2 regions of the Bradyrhizobium sp. CCGUVB14 genome follow, and region 2 is predicted to be linked to the other one. Evidence: predicted binding sites of a transcription regulator. Region 2 holds the regulator's gene; the other holds the start of a gene.

Region 1 (5,211 bases), 4.2 Mb from region 2:
GATAGCAGGTGTGCGACTGCTCGCGGATGAGATCGACGAGCCCCGCGCCGCCGAGGTCATGCGCCAGCTTCCACGTCGCCGCCTTGTCGATCCACATCAGCGGCGTATGCAGCTCGAACTTGCGGGCCATGCCGAGCGAGAGCGCGGCCTGCATCGCGCGGATGGTGTCGTCGCGGCAATCGGGATAGCCGGAATAGTCGGTCTCGCACATGCCGCCGACGATGTGGGTGATGCCCCGGCGATACGCCAGCGCTGCGGCGAACGTCAAAAACACCAGATTGCGACCGGGCACGAAGGTGTTGGGCAGGCCGTCGGCGCCCATCGCGATCGCGACATCGCGCGTCAGCGCCGTCTCGGACACGGCGGCCAGCGTCGGGATCGACAGCGTATGGCTCTCGCCGAGCTTGGCGGCCCAATCGGCACGCAAGCCCTTGATGCCGTCGAACAGCCGGTCGCGGCAATCGAGCTCGACGGCGTGGCGTTGCCCGTAGTCGAACCCCAGCGTTTCCACGCGTGCGAAGCGGCTGAGCGCCCAGGCAAGGCAGGTGGTGGAATCCTGGCCGCCGGAAAACAGCACCAGCGCGGTTTGTGATGAAAATGCGTCGCTCATGGCCCGGGCTTTAGCACTGTGAAGCGCAGCAGCCAATCGGTGGAAATCGGCCTGTTCCGCTTGCCGCCGCTGGGAACGGCGGCCCGCTTTTGGCATAAGGCATGGGACCCAGGAGACTGCCCCGCAATGACCCCTTCCCGCGACATTTCCCGCCTGATCGAGATCATGGCCGCGCTGCGCACGCCGGTGACCGGCTGCCCCTGGGACCTCGAGCAGAACTTTGCGACCATCGCACCCTATACGATCGAAGAGGCCCATGAAGTGGTCGACGCCATCGATCGCAACGATCTCGACGACCTCAGGGAGGAGCTCGGCGATCTGCTCTTGCAGGTGGTGTTCCATGCCCAGATGGCCTCGGAGCAGAACGCGTTTGCGTTCGGCGATGTCGTCGAAGCCATCACCCGCAAGATGATCCGGCGCCATCCCCACGTCTTCGCCGACAAGGATGGCAATCTCGCCTCCTCCCACGTCAAGGAAGTCTGGGACCGCATCAAGGCCGAGGAGAAAGCCGAGCGCGCCGCGCGCCGGCCGCCGGAGGCGACGCCGCCGCACAAATCTCTGCTGTCGGGCGTCAAGGCCGGCCAGCCCGCGCTGACCCGCGCCATGGAGCTGCAGCGCAAGGCCTCCACCGTCGGCTTCGACTGGAACGATCCGCGCGCCGTGCTGCAAAAGATCCGCGAGGAAGCGGACGAGATCGAAGCCGCGCTCGATCGCAATGACAAGCAGGAGATCGCGGAAGAAACCGGCGACCTCATGTTCGCCCTCGTCAACCTCGCTCGCCATGTCGACGCCGATCCGGAAGCCGCGCTACGTGCAACCAACGCAAAATTCGAAAAGCGCTTTGCCTATATCGAACGCGCGCTGGAGGCGCAGGGCCGCACCCTGCAGCAGGCCTCGCTGGCGGAGATGGACGCGCTGTGGAACGCAGCAAAGGGTGAAGCGGCATCGGAGGGATACAAGGAGGCCCGCCGCTAGCCTTGCGGCATTCCTCGCATGCGGCTCCACTCAGTTGACGCGATTTGATTCAGACATAGGTCAGTCCCCTTTCCTGAATGCAGCGGAGCCGCCCAGCCAGACCTTGAAGTCCGGCTCGGGGCTTGGTGGATCACCTACCTTTCAAGCCATCAAATCGTCACGACCGACAGTCTAGAGTTGAACGGCGAAGCCAGCGCAGCCGTAACCCATGGCAGGTGAGTGCGATGCCACTGAAGAGCTATTCGGTCCTCAAGGGACGCCCGATCGCGATGCGTTTCGGCACCGGCCAGTCGCCGCACTACCAGATCCATATCGTGGCCGACAACGCGGACTTCCGCATCGCCGTCAATGTTCAGTCAGCCGACGGAAGCGAAGTCGAATTCCTGGTGCGATCGCCCTTTGTCCATCCGATCACCGATCAACTCGCGGCGCTGCCGCAAGGCCTGCATGCGCAGCCGCCGAAACCGGGCGGCGTCGCGCTCGACTTCATTCGCGGCAATCTGATGCAGCCGCAGGAGATGACTCCGCTGCCGCTGTCTGCGCCTGGACCGGATAACGACCTCAACGAGAAGCTCAACCAGTTCGTCCAGCGCGCACTCTCGGACGAGAGCGCGATAATGTACGCATTCGGCGACATATGGGGGCCGGAGACGAAGGCGGACAATTATTTCGGCTTCCGCCCGGGCCGCGGCATTCACGACATCCATATGAACCAGGGAAACCCGATCGGAAGCTTCTCGGGCGACAACGGCCCGTGGCAGGACGGCGGGCTCGTGTTCGAATTCCCCAATCAAAGGCTTTGGACCGCGGTCTTCCTCAAATTCCAGACGCAGGCCTGGCACACCGACGACAAGACCGGTGATCCAATCGATCTCGGTGGAGGCACGCCGACACCGCCGCCAGATCCGACGACACCTCCGACCGGGCAACTGCCGGATGGTCTCGTGCGCATCATCGCGGCGCTCGTCAACGCCGTGAAGACGCCCGAGCGGGAGGTCGTCACGCTGCTCAATACGGCCGATCGCGACATCGATCTCACCGGCTGGATGCTGGCCGACAAGCAGAAGAACAAGATGGTCCTGTCAGGGACAATCGCGGCCGGGGGCACGCTGGCCGTCGTCGTGCAGGCGCCGATGCAATTGTCGAACCAGGGTGGCATCATTTCGTTGCTGGACGCGAATGGGGTCAAGATCCACGGCGTCGCCTATACCAAGGCGCAAGCGAAAACTCCGGGCCTGACGATTCCGTTCTGATGGACAGAGCTGGTGGCTGACGCAGAGCCCGCGATATGCGGTCAAATTCGAGCCGCGCGCCGGGTTGGCCGCACGCGATGCGGGATGCTTCGGGGCACCGTCATGCTCGAGGATGTCGCGCGAGCCTTTGATCTCTCGGACGAGGCCGAAGTCTACATTCCGATCGAGGAGTCCGAAGCAGCCTCGATTGCAGTCGGCATCTTGAATCGCGACCTCGCCTACGACACAGAGATCATGAGCCCTGCCCGCGCGGCGGCTTTCTGGCAACAGTTTATTCAGCTCTTCGACGGCCAGAGGCTTTGCTTCTTTTCGAACTGCCGAGCCGGCGTGCACCAATGGAATCCCGCAACGAACTCCACGTTTGACAAAGGCATTCTGGTCGTCGGAGAGTCCAGCAGCGGTTGTTTATGGGTCGAGGACGAGGACTAGTCGTCCCGAGTTCGAGGGCATTGTGGACATCAGGCAAGACGATCCGAAGGCGGCACATGTCGCCGATTTGCTGGCACATCATCTGGAAGAGCTGCGCAGCGTCATGGGCGAACATGCGCAGGCGCTGGACGCGAGCGGTCTGTCGGCCCCGACCGTTACGTTCTGGACCGTTTGGCAAGGCGATGTGCTGGCTGGGTTCGGTGCACTGAAGCAGCTCGATGACACGCATGCAGAGGTGAAGTCGATGCGCGCTGCGCCTGCCGCGCGCGGGACCGGAGTTGGCCGCGCCATCCTGAACCACATCGTTGCCGAAGGACGCAAGCGCGGATATGCGCGCCTTAGCCTCGAGACTGGCACTGCGCCGCTACACGAACCTGCCGTCGCGCTGTACCGCAGCGCCGGCTTCGTATCCTGCGAGCCCTTCGCCGACTATCAGGCGAGCCCGCACAACCAGTTCATGCGCCTCGATCTGTCCAGATAACTTGCTTCATACTTCGCCAGGACGACTACGGGGCCGACAGACGCGGCACGGCATCGAACCTGTTCACCACGATATCCCGCTTGGTCTCGTCCACCCGTACGGTCATGTCGAAGCGACCGTCGTGCAGCTCCTTGGCCAGCACCTCGGAATTGCGGTGCAGCCAGGAGATGCCGGCGCCGTCGGCCGCGTCGATGGAGAGATCGAGCGTGGTGCGCTTGGCGGCGAGGCGTTCTTCGATCGCCGCAAGAAGTGCGTCGATCCCCTCGCCTGACACGGCCGAGACCAGCATCGCCGGATGGTCTTCCGGCCGGCGTGCAGCGATGTTCAAAAGCTCTTCGCGCTGTTCGGAGTCGTAACGGTCGAACTTGTTCCAGACCTCGATGATGCGGCCGGAATCATCGGGATTGATACCGAGCTGCCGCAGTACCGCGTCGACGTCGCTCTGCTGCGCCTCGGCATCCTCGTGCGAGATGTCGCGCACGTGCAGGATGACGTCGGCCTCCAGCACCTCCTCGAGCGTGGCGCGGAAGGCGGCGACGAGCTGCGTCGGCAGATTGGAGATGAAGCCAACGGTGTCCGACAGCATCGCCTTGCCGCCATGCGGCAGCGTCAGCGCGCGCAAGGTGGGATCGAGCGTTGCGAACAGCATGTCGGCGGCCTGCACGTCGGCGCGGGTCAGGCGGTTGAACAGCGTCGATTTGCCGGCATTGGTGTAGCCGACCAGCGCAACCACGCGATACGGCACGCGCTGGCGGCCGGCGCGATGCAGCCGCCGCGTCGCCTGCACCTTCTTCAGCTCGCCCTCGAGTTTGGAGATGCGTTCCTGGATCAGGCGGCGGTCGGCCTCGATCTGCGTCTCGCCCGGACCGCCCATGAAGCCGAAACCGCCGCGCTGGCGTTCGAGATGGGTCCAGGAGCGCACCAGGCGCGAGCGCTGGTAGTTGAGATGGGCGAGTTCGACCTGAAGCGAGCCTTCCTTGGTCTTGGCGCGGCGGCCGAAGATTTCGAGAATGAGCCCGGTGCGGTCGAGCACCTTGGCATGCAGCTCCTTCTCGAGATTGCGCTGCTGGATCGGCGCGAGCGCGCAATCCATCACCACGAGCTCGGCCTCGAGGCTCTTGGCCAGCGCTGCGATCTCCTCGACCTTGCCCTTGCCGATATAGGTCGCGGGCCGGATCTGGCTGATCGGCGCGATGATCGCATCCGCAATGACGAGATCGATGGCGCGCGCGAGGCCGGCGGCTTCGTCGAGCCGGGCCTCGGCATTGCGCTGGATATGACTCTCCAATTGCGCGTCGGCACCGCCTGCGCGCACCCGCAAATAGGGGCCGATGACAAGCACCCGCCCCGTCTGCTTAGCCCCTGCCGACCGCGGACGATCGGCATCCCCGTCGAAATTCCGGGGTTCCAATCAGAGCACTCTCAAGCCGGCTGATCCTCGCCGCCTTCGAACAGCTGGATCG
Region 2 (15,232 bases):
TCCGCTATCTCGATGCCTTCATCGAACAGCGCGGCATCAAATCGGCCTATCTCGTCGCGCAGGATTGGGGCACGGCGCTCGCCTTTCATCTCGCCGCGCGCCGGCCGGATCTCGTGCGCGGCCTTGCCTTCATGGAGTTCATCCGCCCGATGCCGACCTGGCAGGACTTTCACCACACCGACCGCGCCGACGAGCAGGATCACGCCGAGGCGGCGAGGGCGGCGTTTCGCAAGTTCAGGACGCCGGGCGAGGGCGAAGCCATGATCCTCGAGGCGAATGCGTTCGTCGAGCGCGTGCTGCCCGGCGGCATCGTTCGCAAGCTCGGCGACGACGAGATGGCGCCTTATCGCACGCCGTTCCCGACGCCGGAGAGCCGTCGCCCGGTTCTTGCGCTTCCGCGCGAGCTGCCGATCGCCGGCGAGCCCGCCGATGTCTATGCAGCACTCCAATCCGCGCATGCGGCGCTGGCCGCATCATCCTATCCAAAGCTGCTGTTCTCGGGCGAGCCCGGTGCGCTGGTCGCGCCGGAGTTCGCCGAGACGTTTGCGGCGTCGCTGAAGCATTGCGCGCATGTTCGGCTCGGCGCCGGGCTGCACTTCCTTCAGGAGGATCACCCCGAGGCGATCGGCCGCTCCGTCGCCGGCTGGATTGCCGGCATCGAGGCGGTGCGTCCGCAACTTGCGGCCTGAGCAGGCCGCTCCCTCCGAACGGCAAGCTCCCCGCCGGCCCCGCGCCGGCGGACGCCGCGACCGCGCCTCCCTCCGTGATGCCGCGGTGCAACCGAATATCAGGGACCTGGCCTCAGCCGCGCGATTGCCGCGCGGCCATTTGTGCCGCCGCCGACTGTCGTGGCTCACCCCTCTTTCAACAGGCCGGCGGCGCCCATAGATTGATTTCGACTTAAGGCGTGACGGAACATTGACCGGTCGAAATCATCAAAACTTCATGGCCCCTGCGCAGGATTGCCATGGAGATTCGCGTCAGCCCTGCCGCCGAAAGCGCCAAACCGTGCACCTTCAGCCCGCAAACCTGCCTAAAATATTGAAGGCACGTGATTTTGTTCACATTGGCGAATTCCACTCCGCCTCAAAACGCGCTAGTGGAAGGGCGGGGGGCATGCGCGAGGCCGGAGCAGGCGGCAAAGGTTCGTTGAGTGCTCGTTCGTTGAGTGCCTGTGCGTCGTCCGCCTGTTCGCCGGCCACCCTGGCCGTTGCAGCGTTGTTCGAGGTCTAGATGCTGGAAGCCATACGCAGGGCGATGACGTTTCTGCGCCAGAAGCAAATCCTGCATAAGCTTGGAGTTGTGATCAGCGTCGCGGTCATCGGCATCGCTTGCTATGTGCTCTACCACATGTTGCGCGGCATCGACATGAACGAGGTGGTCGAGGCCATCAAGAGCACCGAGCCGCGCCAGATTGCGATGGCGGCGCTGTTCGTCGCCGCGGGCTATTTCACGCTGACGTTCTACGATCTGTTCGCCGTACGCGCGATCGGCCATTCCCACGTGCCCTATCGCATCAACGCGCTCGCGGCCTTCACCAGCTATTCGATCGGCCACAATGTCGGCGCCAGCGTCTTTACCGGCGGTGCGGTGCGCTACCGGATCTATTCGGCCTATGGGTTGAACGCGATCGACGTCGCAAAAATCTGCTTCCTCGCCGGCCTCACCTTCTGGCTCGGCAATGCCGCCGTGCTCGGCCTCGGCATCTCCTATCATCCGGAGGCGGCCGCCTCGATCGACCAGTTGCCGGCCTGGCTGAACCGGACGGCCGCGATGATGATCCTCGTCGCGCTGGTCGGATATGTGGTCTGGGTCTGGACCCAGCCGCGGGTGGTCGGGCGCGGCCCCTGGACCGTGGTGCTGCCGGGCGGTCCGCTGACGCTGTTGCAGATCGCGATCGGCATCATCGATCTCGGCTTCTGCGCGCTCGCGATGTATGTGCTGGTCCCCGACGAGCCCAATCTCGGCTTCGTCGTGGTCGCGGTCATCTTCGTCTCGGCGACGCTGCTCGGCTTCGCCAGCCATTCGCCCGGCGGGCTCGGGGTGTTCGACGCCGCCATGCTGGTCGGCCTCTGGCAGATGGACCGCGAGGAACTGCTCGGCGGCATGCTGCTGTTCCGGGTCCTCTATTATCTGTCGCCCTTCGTCATCTCTGTAATCTTGCTGACGTTTCGCGAGGTTATCATCGGTGCCCGATCGAAGCGGCTGCAACAGGCGGCGCTCAAGCTCGATCCAGGCCCGCCGCCTGAAGCCGCTTATGTGAGAAAGCGCAGCGACAGCGGCGCCTGACCGGCGCAAAACGCAACAAGGAGAAGCCCGCCCCGATGGCGATCGACGCTCCCTCGTCTCCCACGGTGCAGCCCTGGTCCGACCGGCTGCGGCACTCGACCATCATCCTGATCGCCGCCGCGCTGGCGCTGTCGGTCGTGGTCTCGCTCGGCGAATTGTCGGTGGTGCGGGCGGTGACGGTGTTCCTCTGCATCGCAGCCGCGGCGCTGATCCCTTGGCGGCTGCATGATACCGCTGCCTCCCGCGAGGACACCCGCCGCGTCAATCCGGTCGAGAGCGCGGCGGTGGCTGCGGTCGTCGCCGGCATGCCGGATCCGGCCGTGCTGCTCGACCGCGCCGGCCGCGTCATCCATCTCAATGCCGCCGCCGCCCAGCTCGCGCCGGCGCTGCGCAAGAACGAGCTCGCCCAGTTCGCGCTGCGCTCGCCGGAGATCATCACGGCGCTGCGCGAGTCCATCGCGACCACCGAGCCGCGGCGCGCGACTTATCTCGACCATGTGCCGGTCGATCGCTGGATGGAGCTGATCATCACCCCGGTGCCGGTGCCGACCACGTTCGGCGGCGCCGACAAATGCATGCTGATGACCTTCCACGACCAGACGCCGCTGCGCCGGGTCGAGGAAATGCGCGCCGACTTCGTCGCCAACGCCAGCCATGAATTGCGCACGCCGCTGGCCGCGCTCTCCGGCTTCATCGACACGCTGCAGGGCCAGGCCAAGGACGATCCCAAGGCGCGCGAGCGCTTCCTCGGCATCATGCACAACCAGGCCACCCGCATGGCGCGCCTGATCGACGATCTGCTGTCGCTGTCGCGGGTGGAGCTGTCGGCCCATGTGCGGCCGGACACGCTGGTCGACCTGCTGCCGATCATCTTCCAGGTCGCCGACGGGCTCGAGCCGCTGGCCCGGGAACGCCAGGTCGAGGTCGAGACCCATCTGCCGGAAGCACCGGTCATGATCGCGGGCGACCGCGAGGAGCTGCTGCGCCTGTTCGAAAATCTGATCGAGAACGCGCTCAAATACGGTGCCTCCGGCGGGCGCGTCATCGTGTCGCTGACCGCGACCCCGGCAACTGACGGACCTCAGGAAATCCGGGTCATGGTGCGGGATTTCGGACCCGGCATCGCGCCCGAGCACCTGCCGCGCCTGACCGAACGGTTCTACCGGGTGGACGTCGGCGACAGCCGCTCCCAGGGTGGAACCGGTCTGGGATTATCGCTGGTGAAACATATTCTTAACCGTCACCGCGGCCGTCTTTTGATCGAAAGTGTCCCTAAACAGGGGGCCACTTTCACAGCCTGTTTTCCCCAGGCCAAGACTTTAGTCTAGAGACGAAAATCAAGCGATTTCAATCGCTTGAAGGTGTCATCCGACTGTCACGAAACCTTCGTAAAAGCACAGCCGACCGCTCCTAAAGGGGCGGCGCGGGGAGCGCGATCGGGCGCTGATGGCGCTTCGCTCCCCTGTATGGAGACCAGCATGAATTTCATCAAAACGATCGTCGCTGCCGGCTTGGTCGCCGCAACGACGACGGCGGCCTTTGCTGCCGACATCACGGGTGCAGGCGCGACCTTCCCATTCCCGATCTATTCGAAGTGGGCTGACGCCTACAAGAAGGAGACCGGCAACGGCCTGAACTATCAGTCGATCGGCTCCGGCGGCGGCATCAAGCAGATCCAGGCCAAGACCGTGACCTTCGGCGCCAGCGACGCGCCGCTCAAGGCCGAACAGCTCGAGAAGGACGGCCTTGCCCAGTGGCCGATGGTGATGGGCGCCATCGTTCCCGTCGTCAACCTCGAAGGCGTCAAGGCCGGCGAGCTGGTGTTCGACGGCGAGACCCTCGCCAACATCTATCTCGGCAAGATCACCAAGTGGGACGACGCCGCGATCAAGAAGCTCAATCCGAACGTGAAGCTGCCGTCGGACGCGATCACCGTGGTCCGTCGTTCGGACGGTTCGGGCACCACCTTCAACTTCACCAACTACCTCTCCAAGGCCAGCGCCGACTGGAAGAGCAAGGTCGGTGAGGGCACCGCCGTCGAGTGGCCGGTTGGCGTTGGCGCCAAGGGCAACGAAGGCGTGTCGGGCAACATCAGCCAGACCAAGAACTCGATCGGTTACGTCGAGTACGCCTATGCCAAGCAGAACAAGCTGACCTACACCGGCCTCGTCAACAAGGCCGGCAAGCCGGTGCAGCCGACCGTCGAAGCCTTCCAGGCGGCCGCTTCCAACGCCGACTGGGCCAAGGCTCCCGGCTACTACGTCATCCTGACCGACCAGCCCGGCGACAAGTCCTGGCCGATCACGGCGGCGACCTTCATCCTCATGCACAAGGACGCCACCGACAAGGCGGCCTCGCAGGAAGCCATCAAGTTCTTCCGCTGGGCCTTCAAGAACGGCGGCAAGGCGGCTGAAGAGCTCGACTACATCCCGATGCCGGACAGCGTCGTCCAGCTGATCGAGAAGACCTGGGCTGCCGAGATCAAGAGCTAAGCGCTCTCCTCTCGTGTCCCGGATGCGCGGCAGCGTGAAACGCTGCTGCGCTGAGCCGGGACCCACAAGAACGAGGCCCCGGATCAACGTCGCAACGCTTCGCAGCTAGCGCCGCATCCGGGGCACGAGACCAATAAAAAGCGTATATTCTTGGCATAGGGGATCGGCGTGGCAGAAATGGCCGTTCAGAGCGATATCGTCGACGACGCCGGACCATATGATCGCGCCAAGGCGTTGAGCGCGTTCAAGCTCGGCGATGTCACCTTCTACTGGATCACGCGGCTCAGTGCGATCTCGGTGCTTCTCATCCTCGGCGGCATCATCCTGTCGCTGATCGTCGGTGCCTTCCCGGCGATGAAGGAATACGGCTTCGCGTTCCTGTGGACGCAGCGCTGGGCGCCGTCGGCCGATCCGCCCGTGCTCGGCGCGCTCGGACCGATGTACGGCACGCTCGTCACCTCGTTCATCGCGATGCTGATCGCCATTCCGGTCGGTCTCGGCATCGCGATCTTCCTCACCGAGCTCTGTCCGCAATGGCTGCGCCGCCCGATCGGCATGGCGATTGAATTGCTCGCCGGCATTCCCTCGATCATCTACGGCATGTGGGGCTTCTTCGTGCTGGGGCCGTTCCTGGCCAACACCTTCCAGCCTTTCATGATCAAGATCTTCGATGGCGTCCCCGTGCTGGGCGCGATCTTCGCCGGCCCCCCGTCCTATCTCAGCCTGTTCAACGCCGCGCTGATCCTCGCCATCATGGTGCTGCCCTTCATCACCTCGATCTCGGTCGACGTGTTCAAGACGGTGCCGCCCGTGCTGAAGGAAGCTGCCTACGGCGTCGGCTGCACCACCTGGGAAGTCGTGCGCAGCGTGGTGATCCCCTACACCCGCGTCGGCATCATCGGTGGCGTCATGCTGGCACTGGGCCGCGCGCTCGGCGAGACCATGGCGGTGACCTTCATCATCGGCAACTCGTTCCGCATCTCGTCATCGATCTTCGCGCCGGGCACCACGATCTCGGCGGCGATCGCCTCCGAATTCGCCGAGAGCGACGGCCTGCACCAGTCCGGCCTGATCCTGCTCGGCCTGCTGCTGTTCGTGCTGACGTTCTTCGTGCTCGCCGGCGCCCGGCTGATGCTGATGCGGCTGGAAAAGAAGGCGGGGAAATAACATGAACCCGATTTATTCACGCCGCCGCCGCAAGGACATCGTGATCCGCGGGCTCTGCTTCGGTGCCGCCGCCTTCGGCGTCACCTGGCTCGCGCTGATCCTGATCACGCTGCTCTATAACGGCCTCGCCGGGTTGAACCTCGAACTGTTCGTCGCGGACACGCCGCCTCCGGGCTCGACCGAAGGTGGTCTGCGCAACGCCATCGTCGGCTCACTGATCATGACCGTGATCGGCGTCGGCATCGGCGCGCCGCTCGGCCTGTTCGCCGGCACCTATCTCGCCGAGTACGGCCGTAACGACAAGCTGACCTCGGTGATCCGCTTCATCAACGACATCCTGCTCTCGGCGCCCTCGATCATCATCGGCCTGTTCATCTACGGCGCGGTGGTGGTGCCGATGCGCGGCTTCTCGGCAATCGCAGGCTCGCTCGCGCTCGCCGTGATCGTGATCCCGGTGGTGCTGCGCACGACCGAGGACATGCTGCTGCTGGTGCCGAACGCGCTGCGCGAGGCTGCCTCTGCGCTCGGCCTGCCGCGCTCGCTGGTGATCAAGCGCATCGCCTATCGTGCGGCGCGCTCGGGCCTCATCACCGGCGTGATGCTGGCCACCGCCCGCGTCGCCGGCGAGACTGCGCCGCTGCTGTTCACCGCACTGTCGAACCAGTTCTTCAGCCTGGGCCTGAACAAGACGATGGCCAACCTGCCGGTCACCATCAACAACTTCGTGCAGAGCCCGTATGCCTACTGGAAGCAGTTGGCCTGGAGCGGCGCCCTGCTGATCACGTTGACCGTGCTTGCCCTGAACATTGGCGCGCGCATCTTGAGCGCCGAGAGGACCGCAAAATGAGCGAAATGTCTGTTTCCGTCAGTACGCCCGCCGTTCATCCCGGCTCGCAGCCTCTGCCTGAAGCCCCGGCCAAGGTAACGGTGCGCAACCTCAACTTCTATTACGGCGAGCACCACGCGCTGAAGAACATCAATCTGGCGCTCGGCACCAACCGCGTCACGGCGTTCATCGGACCGTCGGGCTGCGGCAAGTCGACCCTGCTGCGCATCTTCAACCGGATGTACGACCTCTATCCGGGCCAGCGCGTCTCCGGTCAGCTGATGCTCGACCAGACCAACATCCTCGATCCCAAGCTCGACCTCAATCTGCTGCGCGCCCGCGTCGGCATGGTGTTCCAGAAGCCGACGCCGTTCCCGATGACGATCTACGAGAACATCGCCTTCGGCATCCGTCTCTACGAGAAGATCTCGAAGTCGGAGATGGACGACCGCGTCGAGAAGGCGCTGCGCGGCGGCGCGCTGTGGAACGAGGTCAAGGACAAGCTGAACGCCTCCGGCCTGTCGCTCTCCGGCGGCCAGCAGCAGCGCCTCTGCATTGCCCGCACCGTCGCGGTGCGGCCCGAGGTGATCCTGTTCGACGAGCCCTGCTCGGCGCTCGATCCGATCTCGACCGCGAAGGTCGAGGAGCTGATCCAGGAGCTGTCCGAGAATTACACGATCGCGATCGTGACCCACAACATGCAGCAGGCGGCCCGCGTCTCCGACAAGACCGCCTTCATGTATCTCGGCGAGTTGATCGAGTTCGACGACACCAGCAAGATCTTCACGTCGCCGTCCGACCGGCGCACGCAGGATTACATTACCGGCCGGTTCGGCTGAGGAGACAGGACATGGGTTCTGAACATACCGCAAAGGCCTTCGACACCGACCTCCAGGAGCTCACGCGCCTGGTTGCCGAGATGGGCGGCATCGCCGAGCGCATGATCGTCGATTCCGTCGACGCGCTGATCCGCCGTGATATCGCGCTCGGCCAGCGCGTCGTCACCATCGACGCCGAGCTCGACGCGCTGCAGAAGAAGATCGAGGAACGCGCCGTGCTCACGATCGCGCGCCGCCAGCCGATGGCGGTGGATCTGCGCGAAATCGTCGGCGCCATGCGCGTCGCGACCGATCTCGAACGCATCGGCGACCTCGCCAAGAACATGGGCAAGCGCGTCGCGGCGCTGGAGACGGATTTCCATCCGCTCAAGCTGTTCCGCGGCCTCGAGCACATGACCGACCTCGTGCAGCAGCAGGTCAAGTCGGTGCTGGACGCCTATGCCGCGCACGATCTGCCGGCGGCGATGGCGGTGTGGAAGGGCGACGAGGAAGTCGACGCCATCTGCACCTCGCTGTTCCGCGAGCTCCTCACCTATATGATGGAGGACCCGCGCAACATCTCGTTCTGCATCCATCTGATGTTCTGCGCCAAGAACATCGAGCGGATCGGCGACCACGCCACCAACATTGCCGAGACCGTGTTCTACATGATCGAAGGCCAGGCCATCACCGACAAGCGACCGAAGGGCGACATGACGACCTTCGCCACCACGGTCCCCAATACTTGAATCCTTAAGGAGCGACGACCCAATGGGCGCACGCATTATGGTGGTTGAAGACGAGGAAGCTCTCACCGAGCTCCTCCGCTACAACCTCGAGGGCGACGGCTATGACGTCGAGACGGTGATGCGCGGCGACGACGCCGACACCCGCCTCAAGGAGCACATCCCCGATCTGATCGTGCTCGACTGGATGCTGCCGGGGCTTTCCGGCATCGAGCTGTGCCGCCGGCTGCGGACGCGGTCCGACACCAAGCAGCTGCCGATCATCATGCTCACCGCGCGCGGCGAGGAGAGCGAGCGGGTGCGGGGCCTTGCGACCGGCGCCGACGACTACATCGTCAAGCCGTTCTCGGTGCCCGAGCTGCTGGCCCGGGTGAAGGGTCTGCTGCGGCGCGCAAGTCCCGAGCGGCTCGCAACCGTGCTCGCTTTCGGTGACATCGAGCTCGATCGCGAAAAGCGCCGCGTGGCGCGCTCGGGCCGGCCGATTGATCTCGGCCCCACCGAATATCGCCTGCTGGAGTTTTTCCTGGAGCACCCCGGTCGTGTGTTCTCGCGCGAGCAGCTGCTCGACAGCGTCTGGGGCCGCGATATCTATATCGACGAGCGCACCGTCGACGTGCATATCGGTCGCCTGCGCAAGCTGCTCAATCTTGGTCGCGAGCAGGATCCGATCCGCACGGTGCGCGGTGCGGGCTATGCGCTCGATGACCGGTTTGCGAAGGCCGAGCAGGCCTAAGGCTCTTGCAAGCAGACAAAATAAAAAGCGCGCTGGATGGCGCGCTTTTTTATTTCCCCGGTCGTCCCGGCCTTGTGCCGGGACGAGGTTAACTGGATGCGCTTACCGCGTGCCCGGCTTCGCCGGCGCGCGCCGCCGATCCGCTGCCGGCTGATACGCCACCCGCGAGTGCTGGGCGCAGTAGGGCAGGCCGGAGAGCGCCTTGCCGCCGCAGAAGAAGAAATCCGGGCTCGAGGGATCGCCGACCGGCCAGTGGCAGGTCGCCTCGTTCAATTCGAGCAGCGACAGCCGCTGGCTCATCGGCACCACGTTGTCGTAGGTGACCGGTTCAGCCTCGACTTCGACCTCGAAGGCCTGCGCCAGCGCGGTATTGCCACGCGCGATGGGCCTGCTCACCCGCATCATGTGCTGCGCCGGACGCGCCTTGCGCGGCCGCGGAGCTGCCGAGGACGGGCTCTTGGCGCGGCCCGACAGGCCGAGCCTGTGCACCTTGCCGATCACGGCGTTGCGGGTGACATTCCCAAGCTCAGCGGCGATCTGGCTGGCCGAAAGTCCGGCCTCCCAGAGCTTTTTCAACTGCTCGACGCGATCGTCGGACCAGGTCAAAACCGTCATTGTAACCTTTCCTTCGCCGCGCGCCTGCCATCCTGGGGCGGCACGACGAATGCCTAAGCTTCGAAAAACCCGTGCCGCCAGAATCCCTTAAGGTTCGCCGGGCGCAATGAGCCGCCCGAACGTTTACGCCGGTACATGAGGACTTTTGGGATCAGAACCGCTGCACGAGATGTCGTATCTGACAAGGCAAACGCTACAATATGGCGTGACTCACGCGCAAGAGTCCGACGACTCGCTTCCACATGTTCCGTGGCCAAAAACCCGCAAATCCGGCACCGCAAGACTACGGAATCAGCGTTTCGCGGGGCTTTCCGGGCGGCATTGACACCATTGGTGCCAGGCATAAGATGGCGATGCGTGCCGCCCTTAAAAGGCGGCACGTTTCGTTTTCCGGACCAATGATGCGCTGCGCAACGCACGCTCAGGCCGTCCGAAACATCCAAAGAGACCATCATGACCAACAGCGCAGCACCGCATTTGCTCCCCGTTTTCGCCAGGGCCGACATCGGTTTTGAGCGCGGTGAAGGCGTCTGGTTGATCGCGACCAATGGCGATCGCTATCTCGATTTCACCTCGGGCGTGGCAGTGAATGCGCTCGGCCATGCCCATCCTGCGCTGGTCAAGGCTCTGCAGGAGCAGGCGACAAAACTCTGGCACATGTCGAACCTGTTCCAGAGCCCGGATGGTGAGAAGCTCGCGGCGCGTCTCTGCAACGAGAGTTTTGCCGACTTCGTGTTCTTCTGTAATTCCGGCGCCGAAGCGCTGGAGGGCGTGATCAAGCTCGTCCGCCACCATCACTTCTCCAAGGGGCATCCGGAGCGCTACCGCATCATCACCTTCGAGGGCGCCTTCCACGGCCGCACGCTGGCGACGCTGGCTGCGACCGGCTCTGCAAAATATCTCGAAGGCTTTGGCCCGCCGATGGACGGTTTCGACCAGATCCCGCACGGTGACATCGAGGCCGTGAAGAAGGCGATCGGTCCGCAGACCGCCGGTATCCTGATCGAGCCGATCCAGGGCGAGGGTGGCGTGCGTTCGGCGCCTCCCGGCTTCCTCAAGGCGCTGCGTCAGCTCTGCGACGAGAAGGGCCTGCTGCTCGCCTTCGATGAAGTGCAGACCGGCATGGGCCGCACCGGCGATCTCTTCGCCCATCGGCGCACCGGCGTCACGCCTGACGTGATGTCGCTGGCGAAGGCGCTCGGCGGCGGCTTCCCGATCGGCGCGGTGCTGGCGACCGCGGAAGCGGCCTCCGGCATGGGGCCCGGCTCGCACGGCTCGACCTTCGGCGGCAATCCGCTGGCGATCTCGGCCGCGAACGCAGTGCTCGACGTCATGCTCAAGCCCGGCTTCTTCGACCATGTGCAGAAGATGTCGCTGCTGCTGAAGCAGAAGCTTGCCTCCGTGATCGACCGTCATCCCGATGTCGTCAGCGAAGTTCGCGGCGAGGGGCTCCTGATCGGCATCAAGGCCGTGGTGCCCTCCGGCGATCTGGTCGCAGCGCTTCGCAACGAAAAACTGCTCACCGTCGGGGCCGGCGACAATGTCGTGCGCTTCCTGCCGCCCTTGATCGTCACCGAAGCCGAGATCGAGGACAGCGTCGGGCGGCTCGAACGCGCCTGCACTGCGCTGACCGGCAACAAGCGGGCGGCAAGCTGATGAGCAAGACGCCGAAGCACTTCCTGGACATCAACGAGCTGCCGCTGTCGGAGCTCAAGAGCATGCTCGCGGCCTCCTCCGCCATGAAGGCGAAGCAGAAGGCACATCAGCCGGTCAGGCCGCTCGAGGGCAAGACGCTGGCGATGATCTTCGAACGCCCGTCGACCCGCACGCGGGTGTCGTTCGACGTCGCCATGCGCCAGCTCGGCGGCGAGCCGATCATGCTCACGGGTGCCGAGATGCAGCTCGGCCGCGGCGAGACCATTGCCGACACCGCGCGCGTGCTGTCGCGCTATGTCGACGCCATCATGATCCGCATCCTCAATCACGAGGCGCTGCTGGAGCTCGCTGCGAATGCGACCGTGCCCGTGATCAACGGCCTGACGCGGCGCTCGCACCCGTGCCAGGTGATGGCCGATCTCATGACCTACGAGGAGCATCGCGGCCCGATCGAAGGTCGCACCGTGGCCTGGACCGGCGACGACAACAACGTGCTGGCGTCCTGGGCTCATGCCGCCGAACGTTTCAAGTTCAACCTCAATGTCGCGACCCCGCCGGAGCTCGCTCCGAAGAAGGTGATGCGCGACTTCATCAAGGCCACCAACGCGCCGATCGTGCTCGGCACCGATCCCGAGGCCGCGGTGAAGGGCGCCGATTGCGTCGTCACCGACACCTGGGTGTCTATGGGCGACAAGGAAGGTGAGCACCGTCACAACGTGCTCAAGCCCTACCAGGTCAATTCGAAGCTGATGTCGCTGGCCAAGCCCGACGCGCTGTTCATGCACTGTCTGCCCGCCCATCGCGGCGAGGAGGTCACCGACGAGGTGATCGACGGCCCGCAATCGGTCGTGTTCGACGAGGCCGAAAACCGCCTGCATGCGCAGAAGGGCATTTTGGCCTGGTGCTTTGACGCGGTGAAGTAGAGATACGTGCGAGTGTGTGGCCGCGCTGGCGGCTCCATCCTCCGCTGTCGTCCCGGACAAGCGTAAGCGCAGATCCGGGACCCATAACCACAGGCAGTGGTTTTGCGAGGACTCGGAGTTGTCATCTCGCACGATGACGTCATCCTGTGGTTATGGATCCCGGGTTCGCGCTTCGCGCGCTCCGGGACGACATCCAGTTTGAGGCTGCTTCGTACAACGACACCTGCATCCGGAACGCACCACCTCGCGCCCCCTTCCATTTCCCGTCCTCCGACCCCAGATAAAGCGCCATGGTTTCCCAATCCCCTGACATGAAAACCGGGTCTGAAGGCCCGGTTCGCGCACCATCCGCGGTTCCCATCGATGATGCCGTGTTGCCCTACGAGGTCGATGCGCTCGATGTGCGTGGGCGCCTGGTTCGGCTTGGCCCCGCGCTCGACGAGATCCTGACCAAGCACGATTATCCCGCGCCGGTCGGCAAGCTGCTCGGCGAGGCCATCGTGCTGACCACGCTGCTCGGCTCGGCGCTGAAATTTGAAGGCCGCTTCATCCTGCAGGCACAGACCGACGGGCCGGTGTCGTTTCTGGTGGTGGACTATCAGGCGCCGGATCGCCTGCGCGCCTATGCGCGCTTCGACGCCGAACGCCTCGGTGACACCAAGGATTCCGGCACGCTGCTCGGCCGCGGCCACCTCGCCATGACGATCGACCAGGGGCCCGATATGAGCCGCTACCAGGGCCTGGTGGCGCTCGACGGCGGCAGCCTGGAAGATGCCGCTCACGAATATTTCCTGCGCTCCGAGCAGATCCCGACGCGCGTCCGCCTTGCGGTCGGCGAGGAGTGGCGCTCGAGCGACGGTGGCAAGCATCGCTGGCGCGCCGGCGGCATGCTGATGCAGTTCTTGCCGAAGGCGCCGGAGCGCGCGCGGCAGGCCGATCTGCATCCCGGCGATGCGCCCGATGGCGCCGAGGTGCACAGCGTTGCCGAGGACGATGCCTGGGTCGAGGCGCGCTCGCTGATCGAAACCGTCGAGGACGTCGAGCTGATCGATCCCGATCTCTCCGGCGAGCGGTTGCTCTATCGCCTCTTCCACGAACGCGGCGTGCGCGTGTTCAATCCGCTTGTCCTGAAAGCGCAATGCTCCTGCTCGCGCGATGCGGTTGCCTCCATGCTGAAGAGCTTCTCGCCGGACGATCGCTCGGCGATGGTCAAGGACGACAAGGTCGTCGTGACCTGCGAGTTCTGCTCATCGGTGTACGAGTTCACGCCGGATGAGGCAGGCGTCGAGGACGCGTAGCGCGGTATCGTAGGGTGGGCAAAGCGAAGCGTGCCCACGATCTCGTGCATTTCGACGGAAATGGTGGGCACGGCGCGTTGCGCCTTTGCCCGCCCTACGGCACCGTCATCCGCCGCTAATTCAACACCCGCTTGTTGTCCGGGCTGTCCAGCGAAAACGTCGGCACGTCGATCTCGAAACGTTCGCCGCTTTCGCTGACCATCTGGTAGCGGCCGGTCATGAAGCCGGAGGCGGTCGAGAGCGGCACGCCGGAGGTGTATTCGAAGCGCTCGCCGGGGGCCAAGGTCGGCTGCTCGCCGACCACGCCTTCGCCCTTGACCTCCTGCTGCCGGCCGGAGGCGTCGGTGATGATCCAGTGCCGCGTCTTGAGCTGCACGGTCTCGTCGCCGGAATTGGTGATGACGATGGTGTAGGACCAGAAATAGCGCGAGCGGTCGGCCGACGACTGTTCCGGAACAAAGTTCGGCTCGACGGTCACTTCGATCTGGCGGGTCACGGCGCGGTACATGACTGCCATCATAACGAAAACCCTGCCGGGAACCAAACGCCGCAGGCGGCTTTCGCGACATCGTCCCGCCAGAATTGACAGGGAAGTACACCCGTATGTGATCCGGCCGCTTTGCGAGGCGGCGACGGGACCGGTACAATCCTCATACGTCGCGATTTGCGGAAGGGTTTTTGGGCCCCGATGACCATTGCCGATCAAGTGACGGGATCGACGATCGCGGGAACCGCGGGTGCCAAGCCCGCGGAGGCCAAACCCGTGGCGCGTGCGCCGGCGATCACGCTGCCGGCGATCGGTGAGCGCGAACTCAGGCTCGACCTGTTCCGGGGCCTGGCGCTGTGGCTGATCTTCATCGACCATCTGCCGCCGAATTTGCTGACCTGGTTCACGATCCGCAATTACGGCTTCAGCGACGCCACCGAAATCTTCATCTTCATCTCCGGCTACACCGCCGCCTTCGTCTATGGCCGCGCCATGCTGGAGAGCGGCTTCGTCATCGCCACCGCGCGCATCCTGCGTCGGGTCTGGCAGATCTATGTCGCCCACGTCTTCCTGTTCACGATCTTCCTCGCCGAGATCTCCTACGTCGCGACCAGCTTCGAGAACCCGCTCTACACCGAAGAGATGGGGATCATGGATTTCCTCAAGCAGCCCGATGTCACCATCGTGCAGGCGCTGCTGTTGCGCTTCCGTCCCGTCAACATGGACGTGCTGCCGCTGTACATCGTCTTGATGCTGGCGTTGCCGCTGATCCTGTGGTCGATGAAGTGGCGGCCCGACGTGACGCTTGCGCTGTCGGCCGCCCTCTATGCGGTGACCTGGGAATTCGACCTCTACTTCTCGGCCTATCCGAACGGCTTCTGGGCGTTCAATCCGCTGGCCTGGCAGTTGCTGTTCGTGTTCGGGGCATGGTGTGCGCTCGGAGGTGCGCGACGCATGTCGCGCATTCTGGCGTCACGGGTCACGATGTGGATCTCGATCGCTTATCTCGTTGCGGCGTTCTACGTGACGCTGACCTGGTACGTACCGCAGCTCGGCCATCTCATGCCGAAGCGGCTCGAGCAGTGGATGTATCCGATCGACAAGACCGACCTCGACGTGCTGCGCTTCACGCATTTCCTGGCGCTGGCCGCGCTCACCGTGCGCTTCCTGCCGCGCGACTGG

The links. The regulator PhoB, encoded in region 2, activates phosphate uptake and scavenging genes when phosphate is short. The targets are predictions, from matches to a motif close to TGTCATNNANCTGTCAT.
Region 1: the regulator PhoB is predicted to act here: its motif matches at 1,730-1,746, upstream of NLM32_RS24605 (DUF2278 family protein).

Annotation. Positions count from the first base shown of each region.
Region 1 is NZ_JANADS010000001.1:5,290,856-5,296,066, reverse strand. Features, by position in the region: gene queC (7-cyano-7-deazaguanine synthase QueC) at 1-610, opposite strand, end outside; gene mazG (nucleoside triphosphate pyrophosphohydrolase) at 737-1,585, shown strand; gene NLM32_RS24605 (DUF2278 family protein) at 1,810-2,838, shown strand; gene NLM32_RS24600 (hypothetical protein) at 2,941-3,267, shown strand; gene NLM32_RS24595 (GNAT family N-acetyltransferase) at 3,290-3,748, shown strand; gene hflX (GTPase HflX) at 3,774-5,159, opposite strand; gene hfq (RNA chaperone Hfq) at 5,171-5,211, opposite strand, start outside.
Region 2 is NZ_JANADS010000001.1:9,479,915-9,495,146, reverse strand. Features, by position in the region: gene NLM32_RS44465 (haloalkane dehalogenase) at 1-689, shown strand, start outside; gene NLM32_RS44460 (lysylphosphatidylglycerol synthase domain-containing protein) at 1,234-2,289, shown strand; gene NLM32_RS44455 (ATP-binding protein) at 2,325-3,617, shown strand; gene pstS (phosphate ABC transporter substrate-binding protein PstS) at 3,768-4,781, shown strand; gene pstC (phosphate ABC transporter permease subunit PstC) at 4,959-5,948, shown strand; gene pstA (phosphate ABC transporter permease PstA) at 5,950-6,795, shown strand; gene pstB (phosphate ABC transporter ATP-binding protein PstB) at 6,792-7,613, shown strand; gene phoU (phosphate signaling complex protein PhoU) at 7,625-8,341, shown strand; gene phoB (phosphate regulon transcriptional regulator PhoB) at 8,364-9,071, shown strand; gene NLM32_RS44420 (GcrA family cell cycle regulator) at 9,174-9,686, opposite strand; gene NLM32_RS44415 (aspartate aminotransferase family protein) at 10,140-11,342, shown strand; gene argF (ornithine carbamoyltransferase) at 11,342-12,265, shown strand; gene NLM32_RS44405 (Hsp33 family molecular chaperone) at 12,556-13,563, shown strand; gene apaG (Co2+/Mg2+ efflux protein ApaG) at 13,679-14,071, opposite strand; gene NLM32_RS44395 (OpgC domain-containing protein) at 14,252-15,232, shown strand, end outside.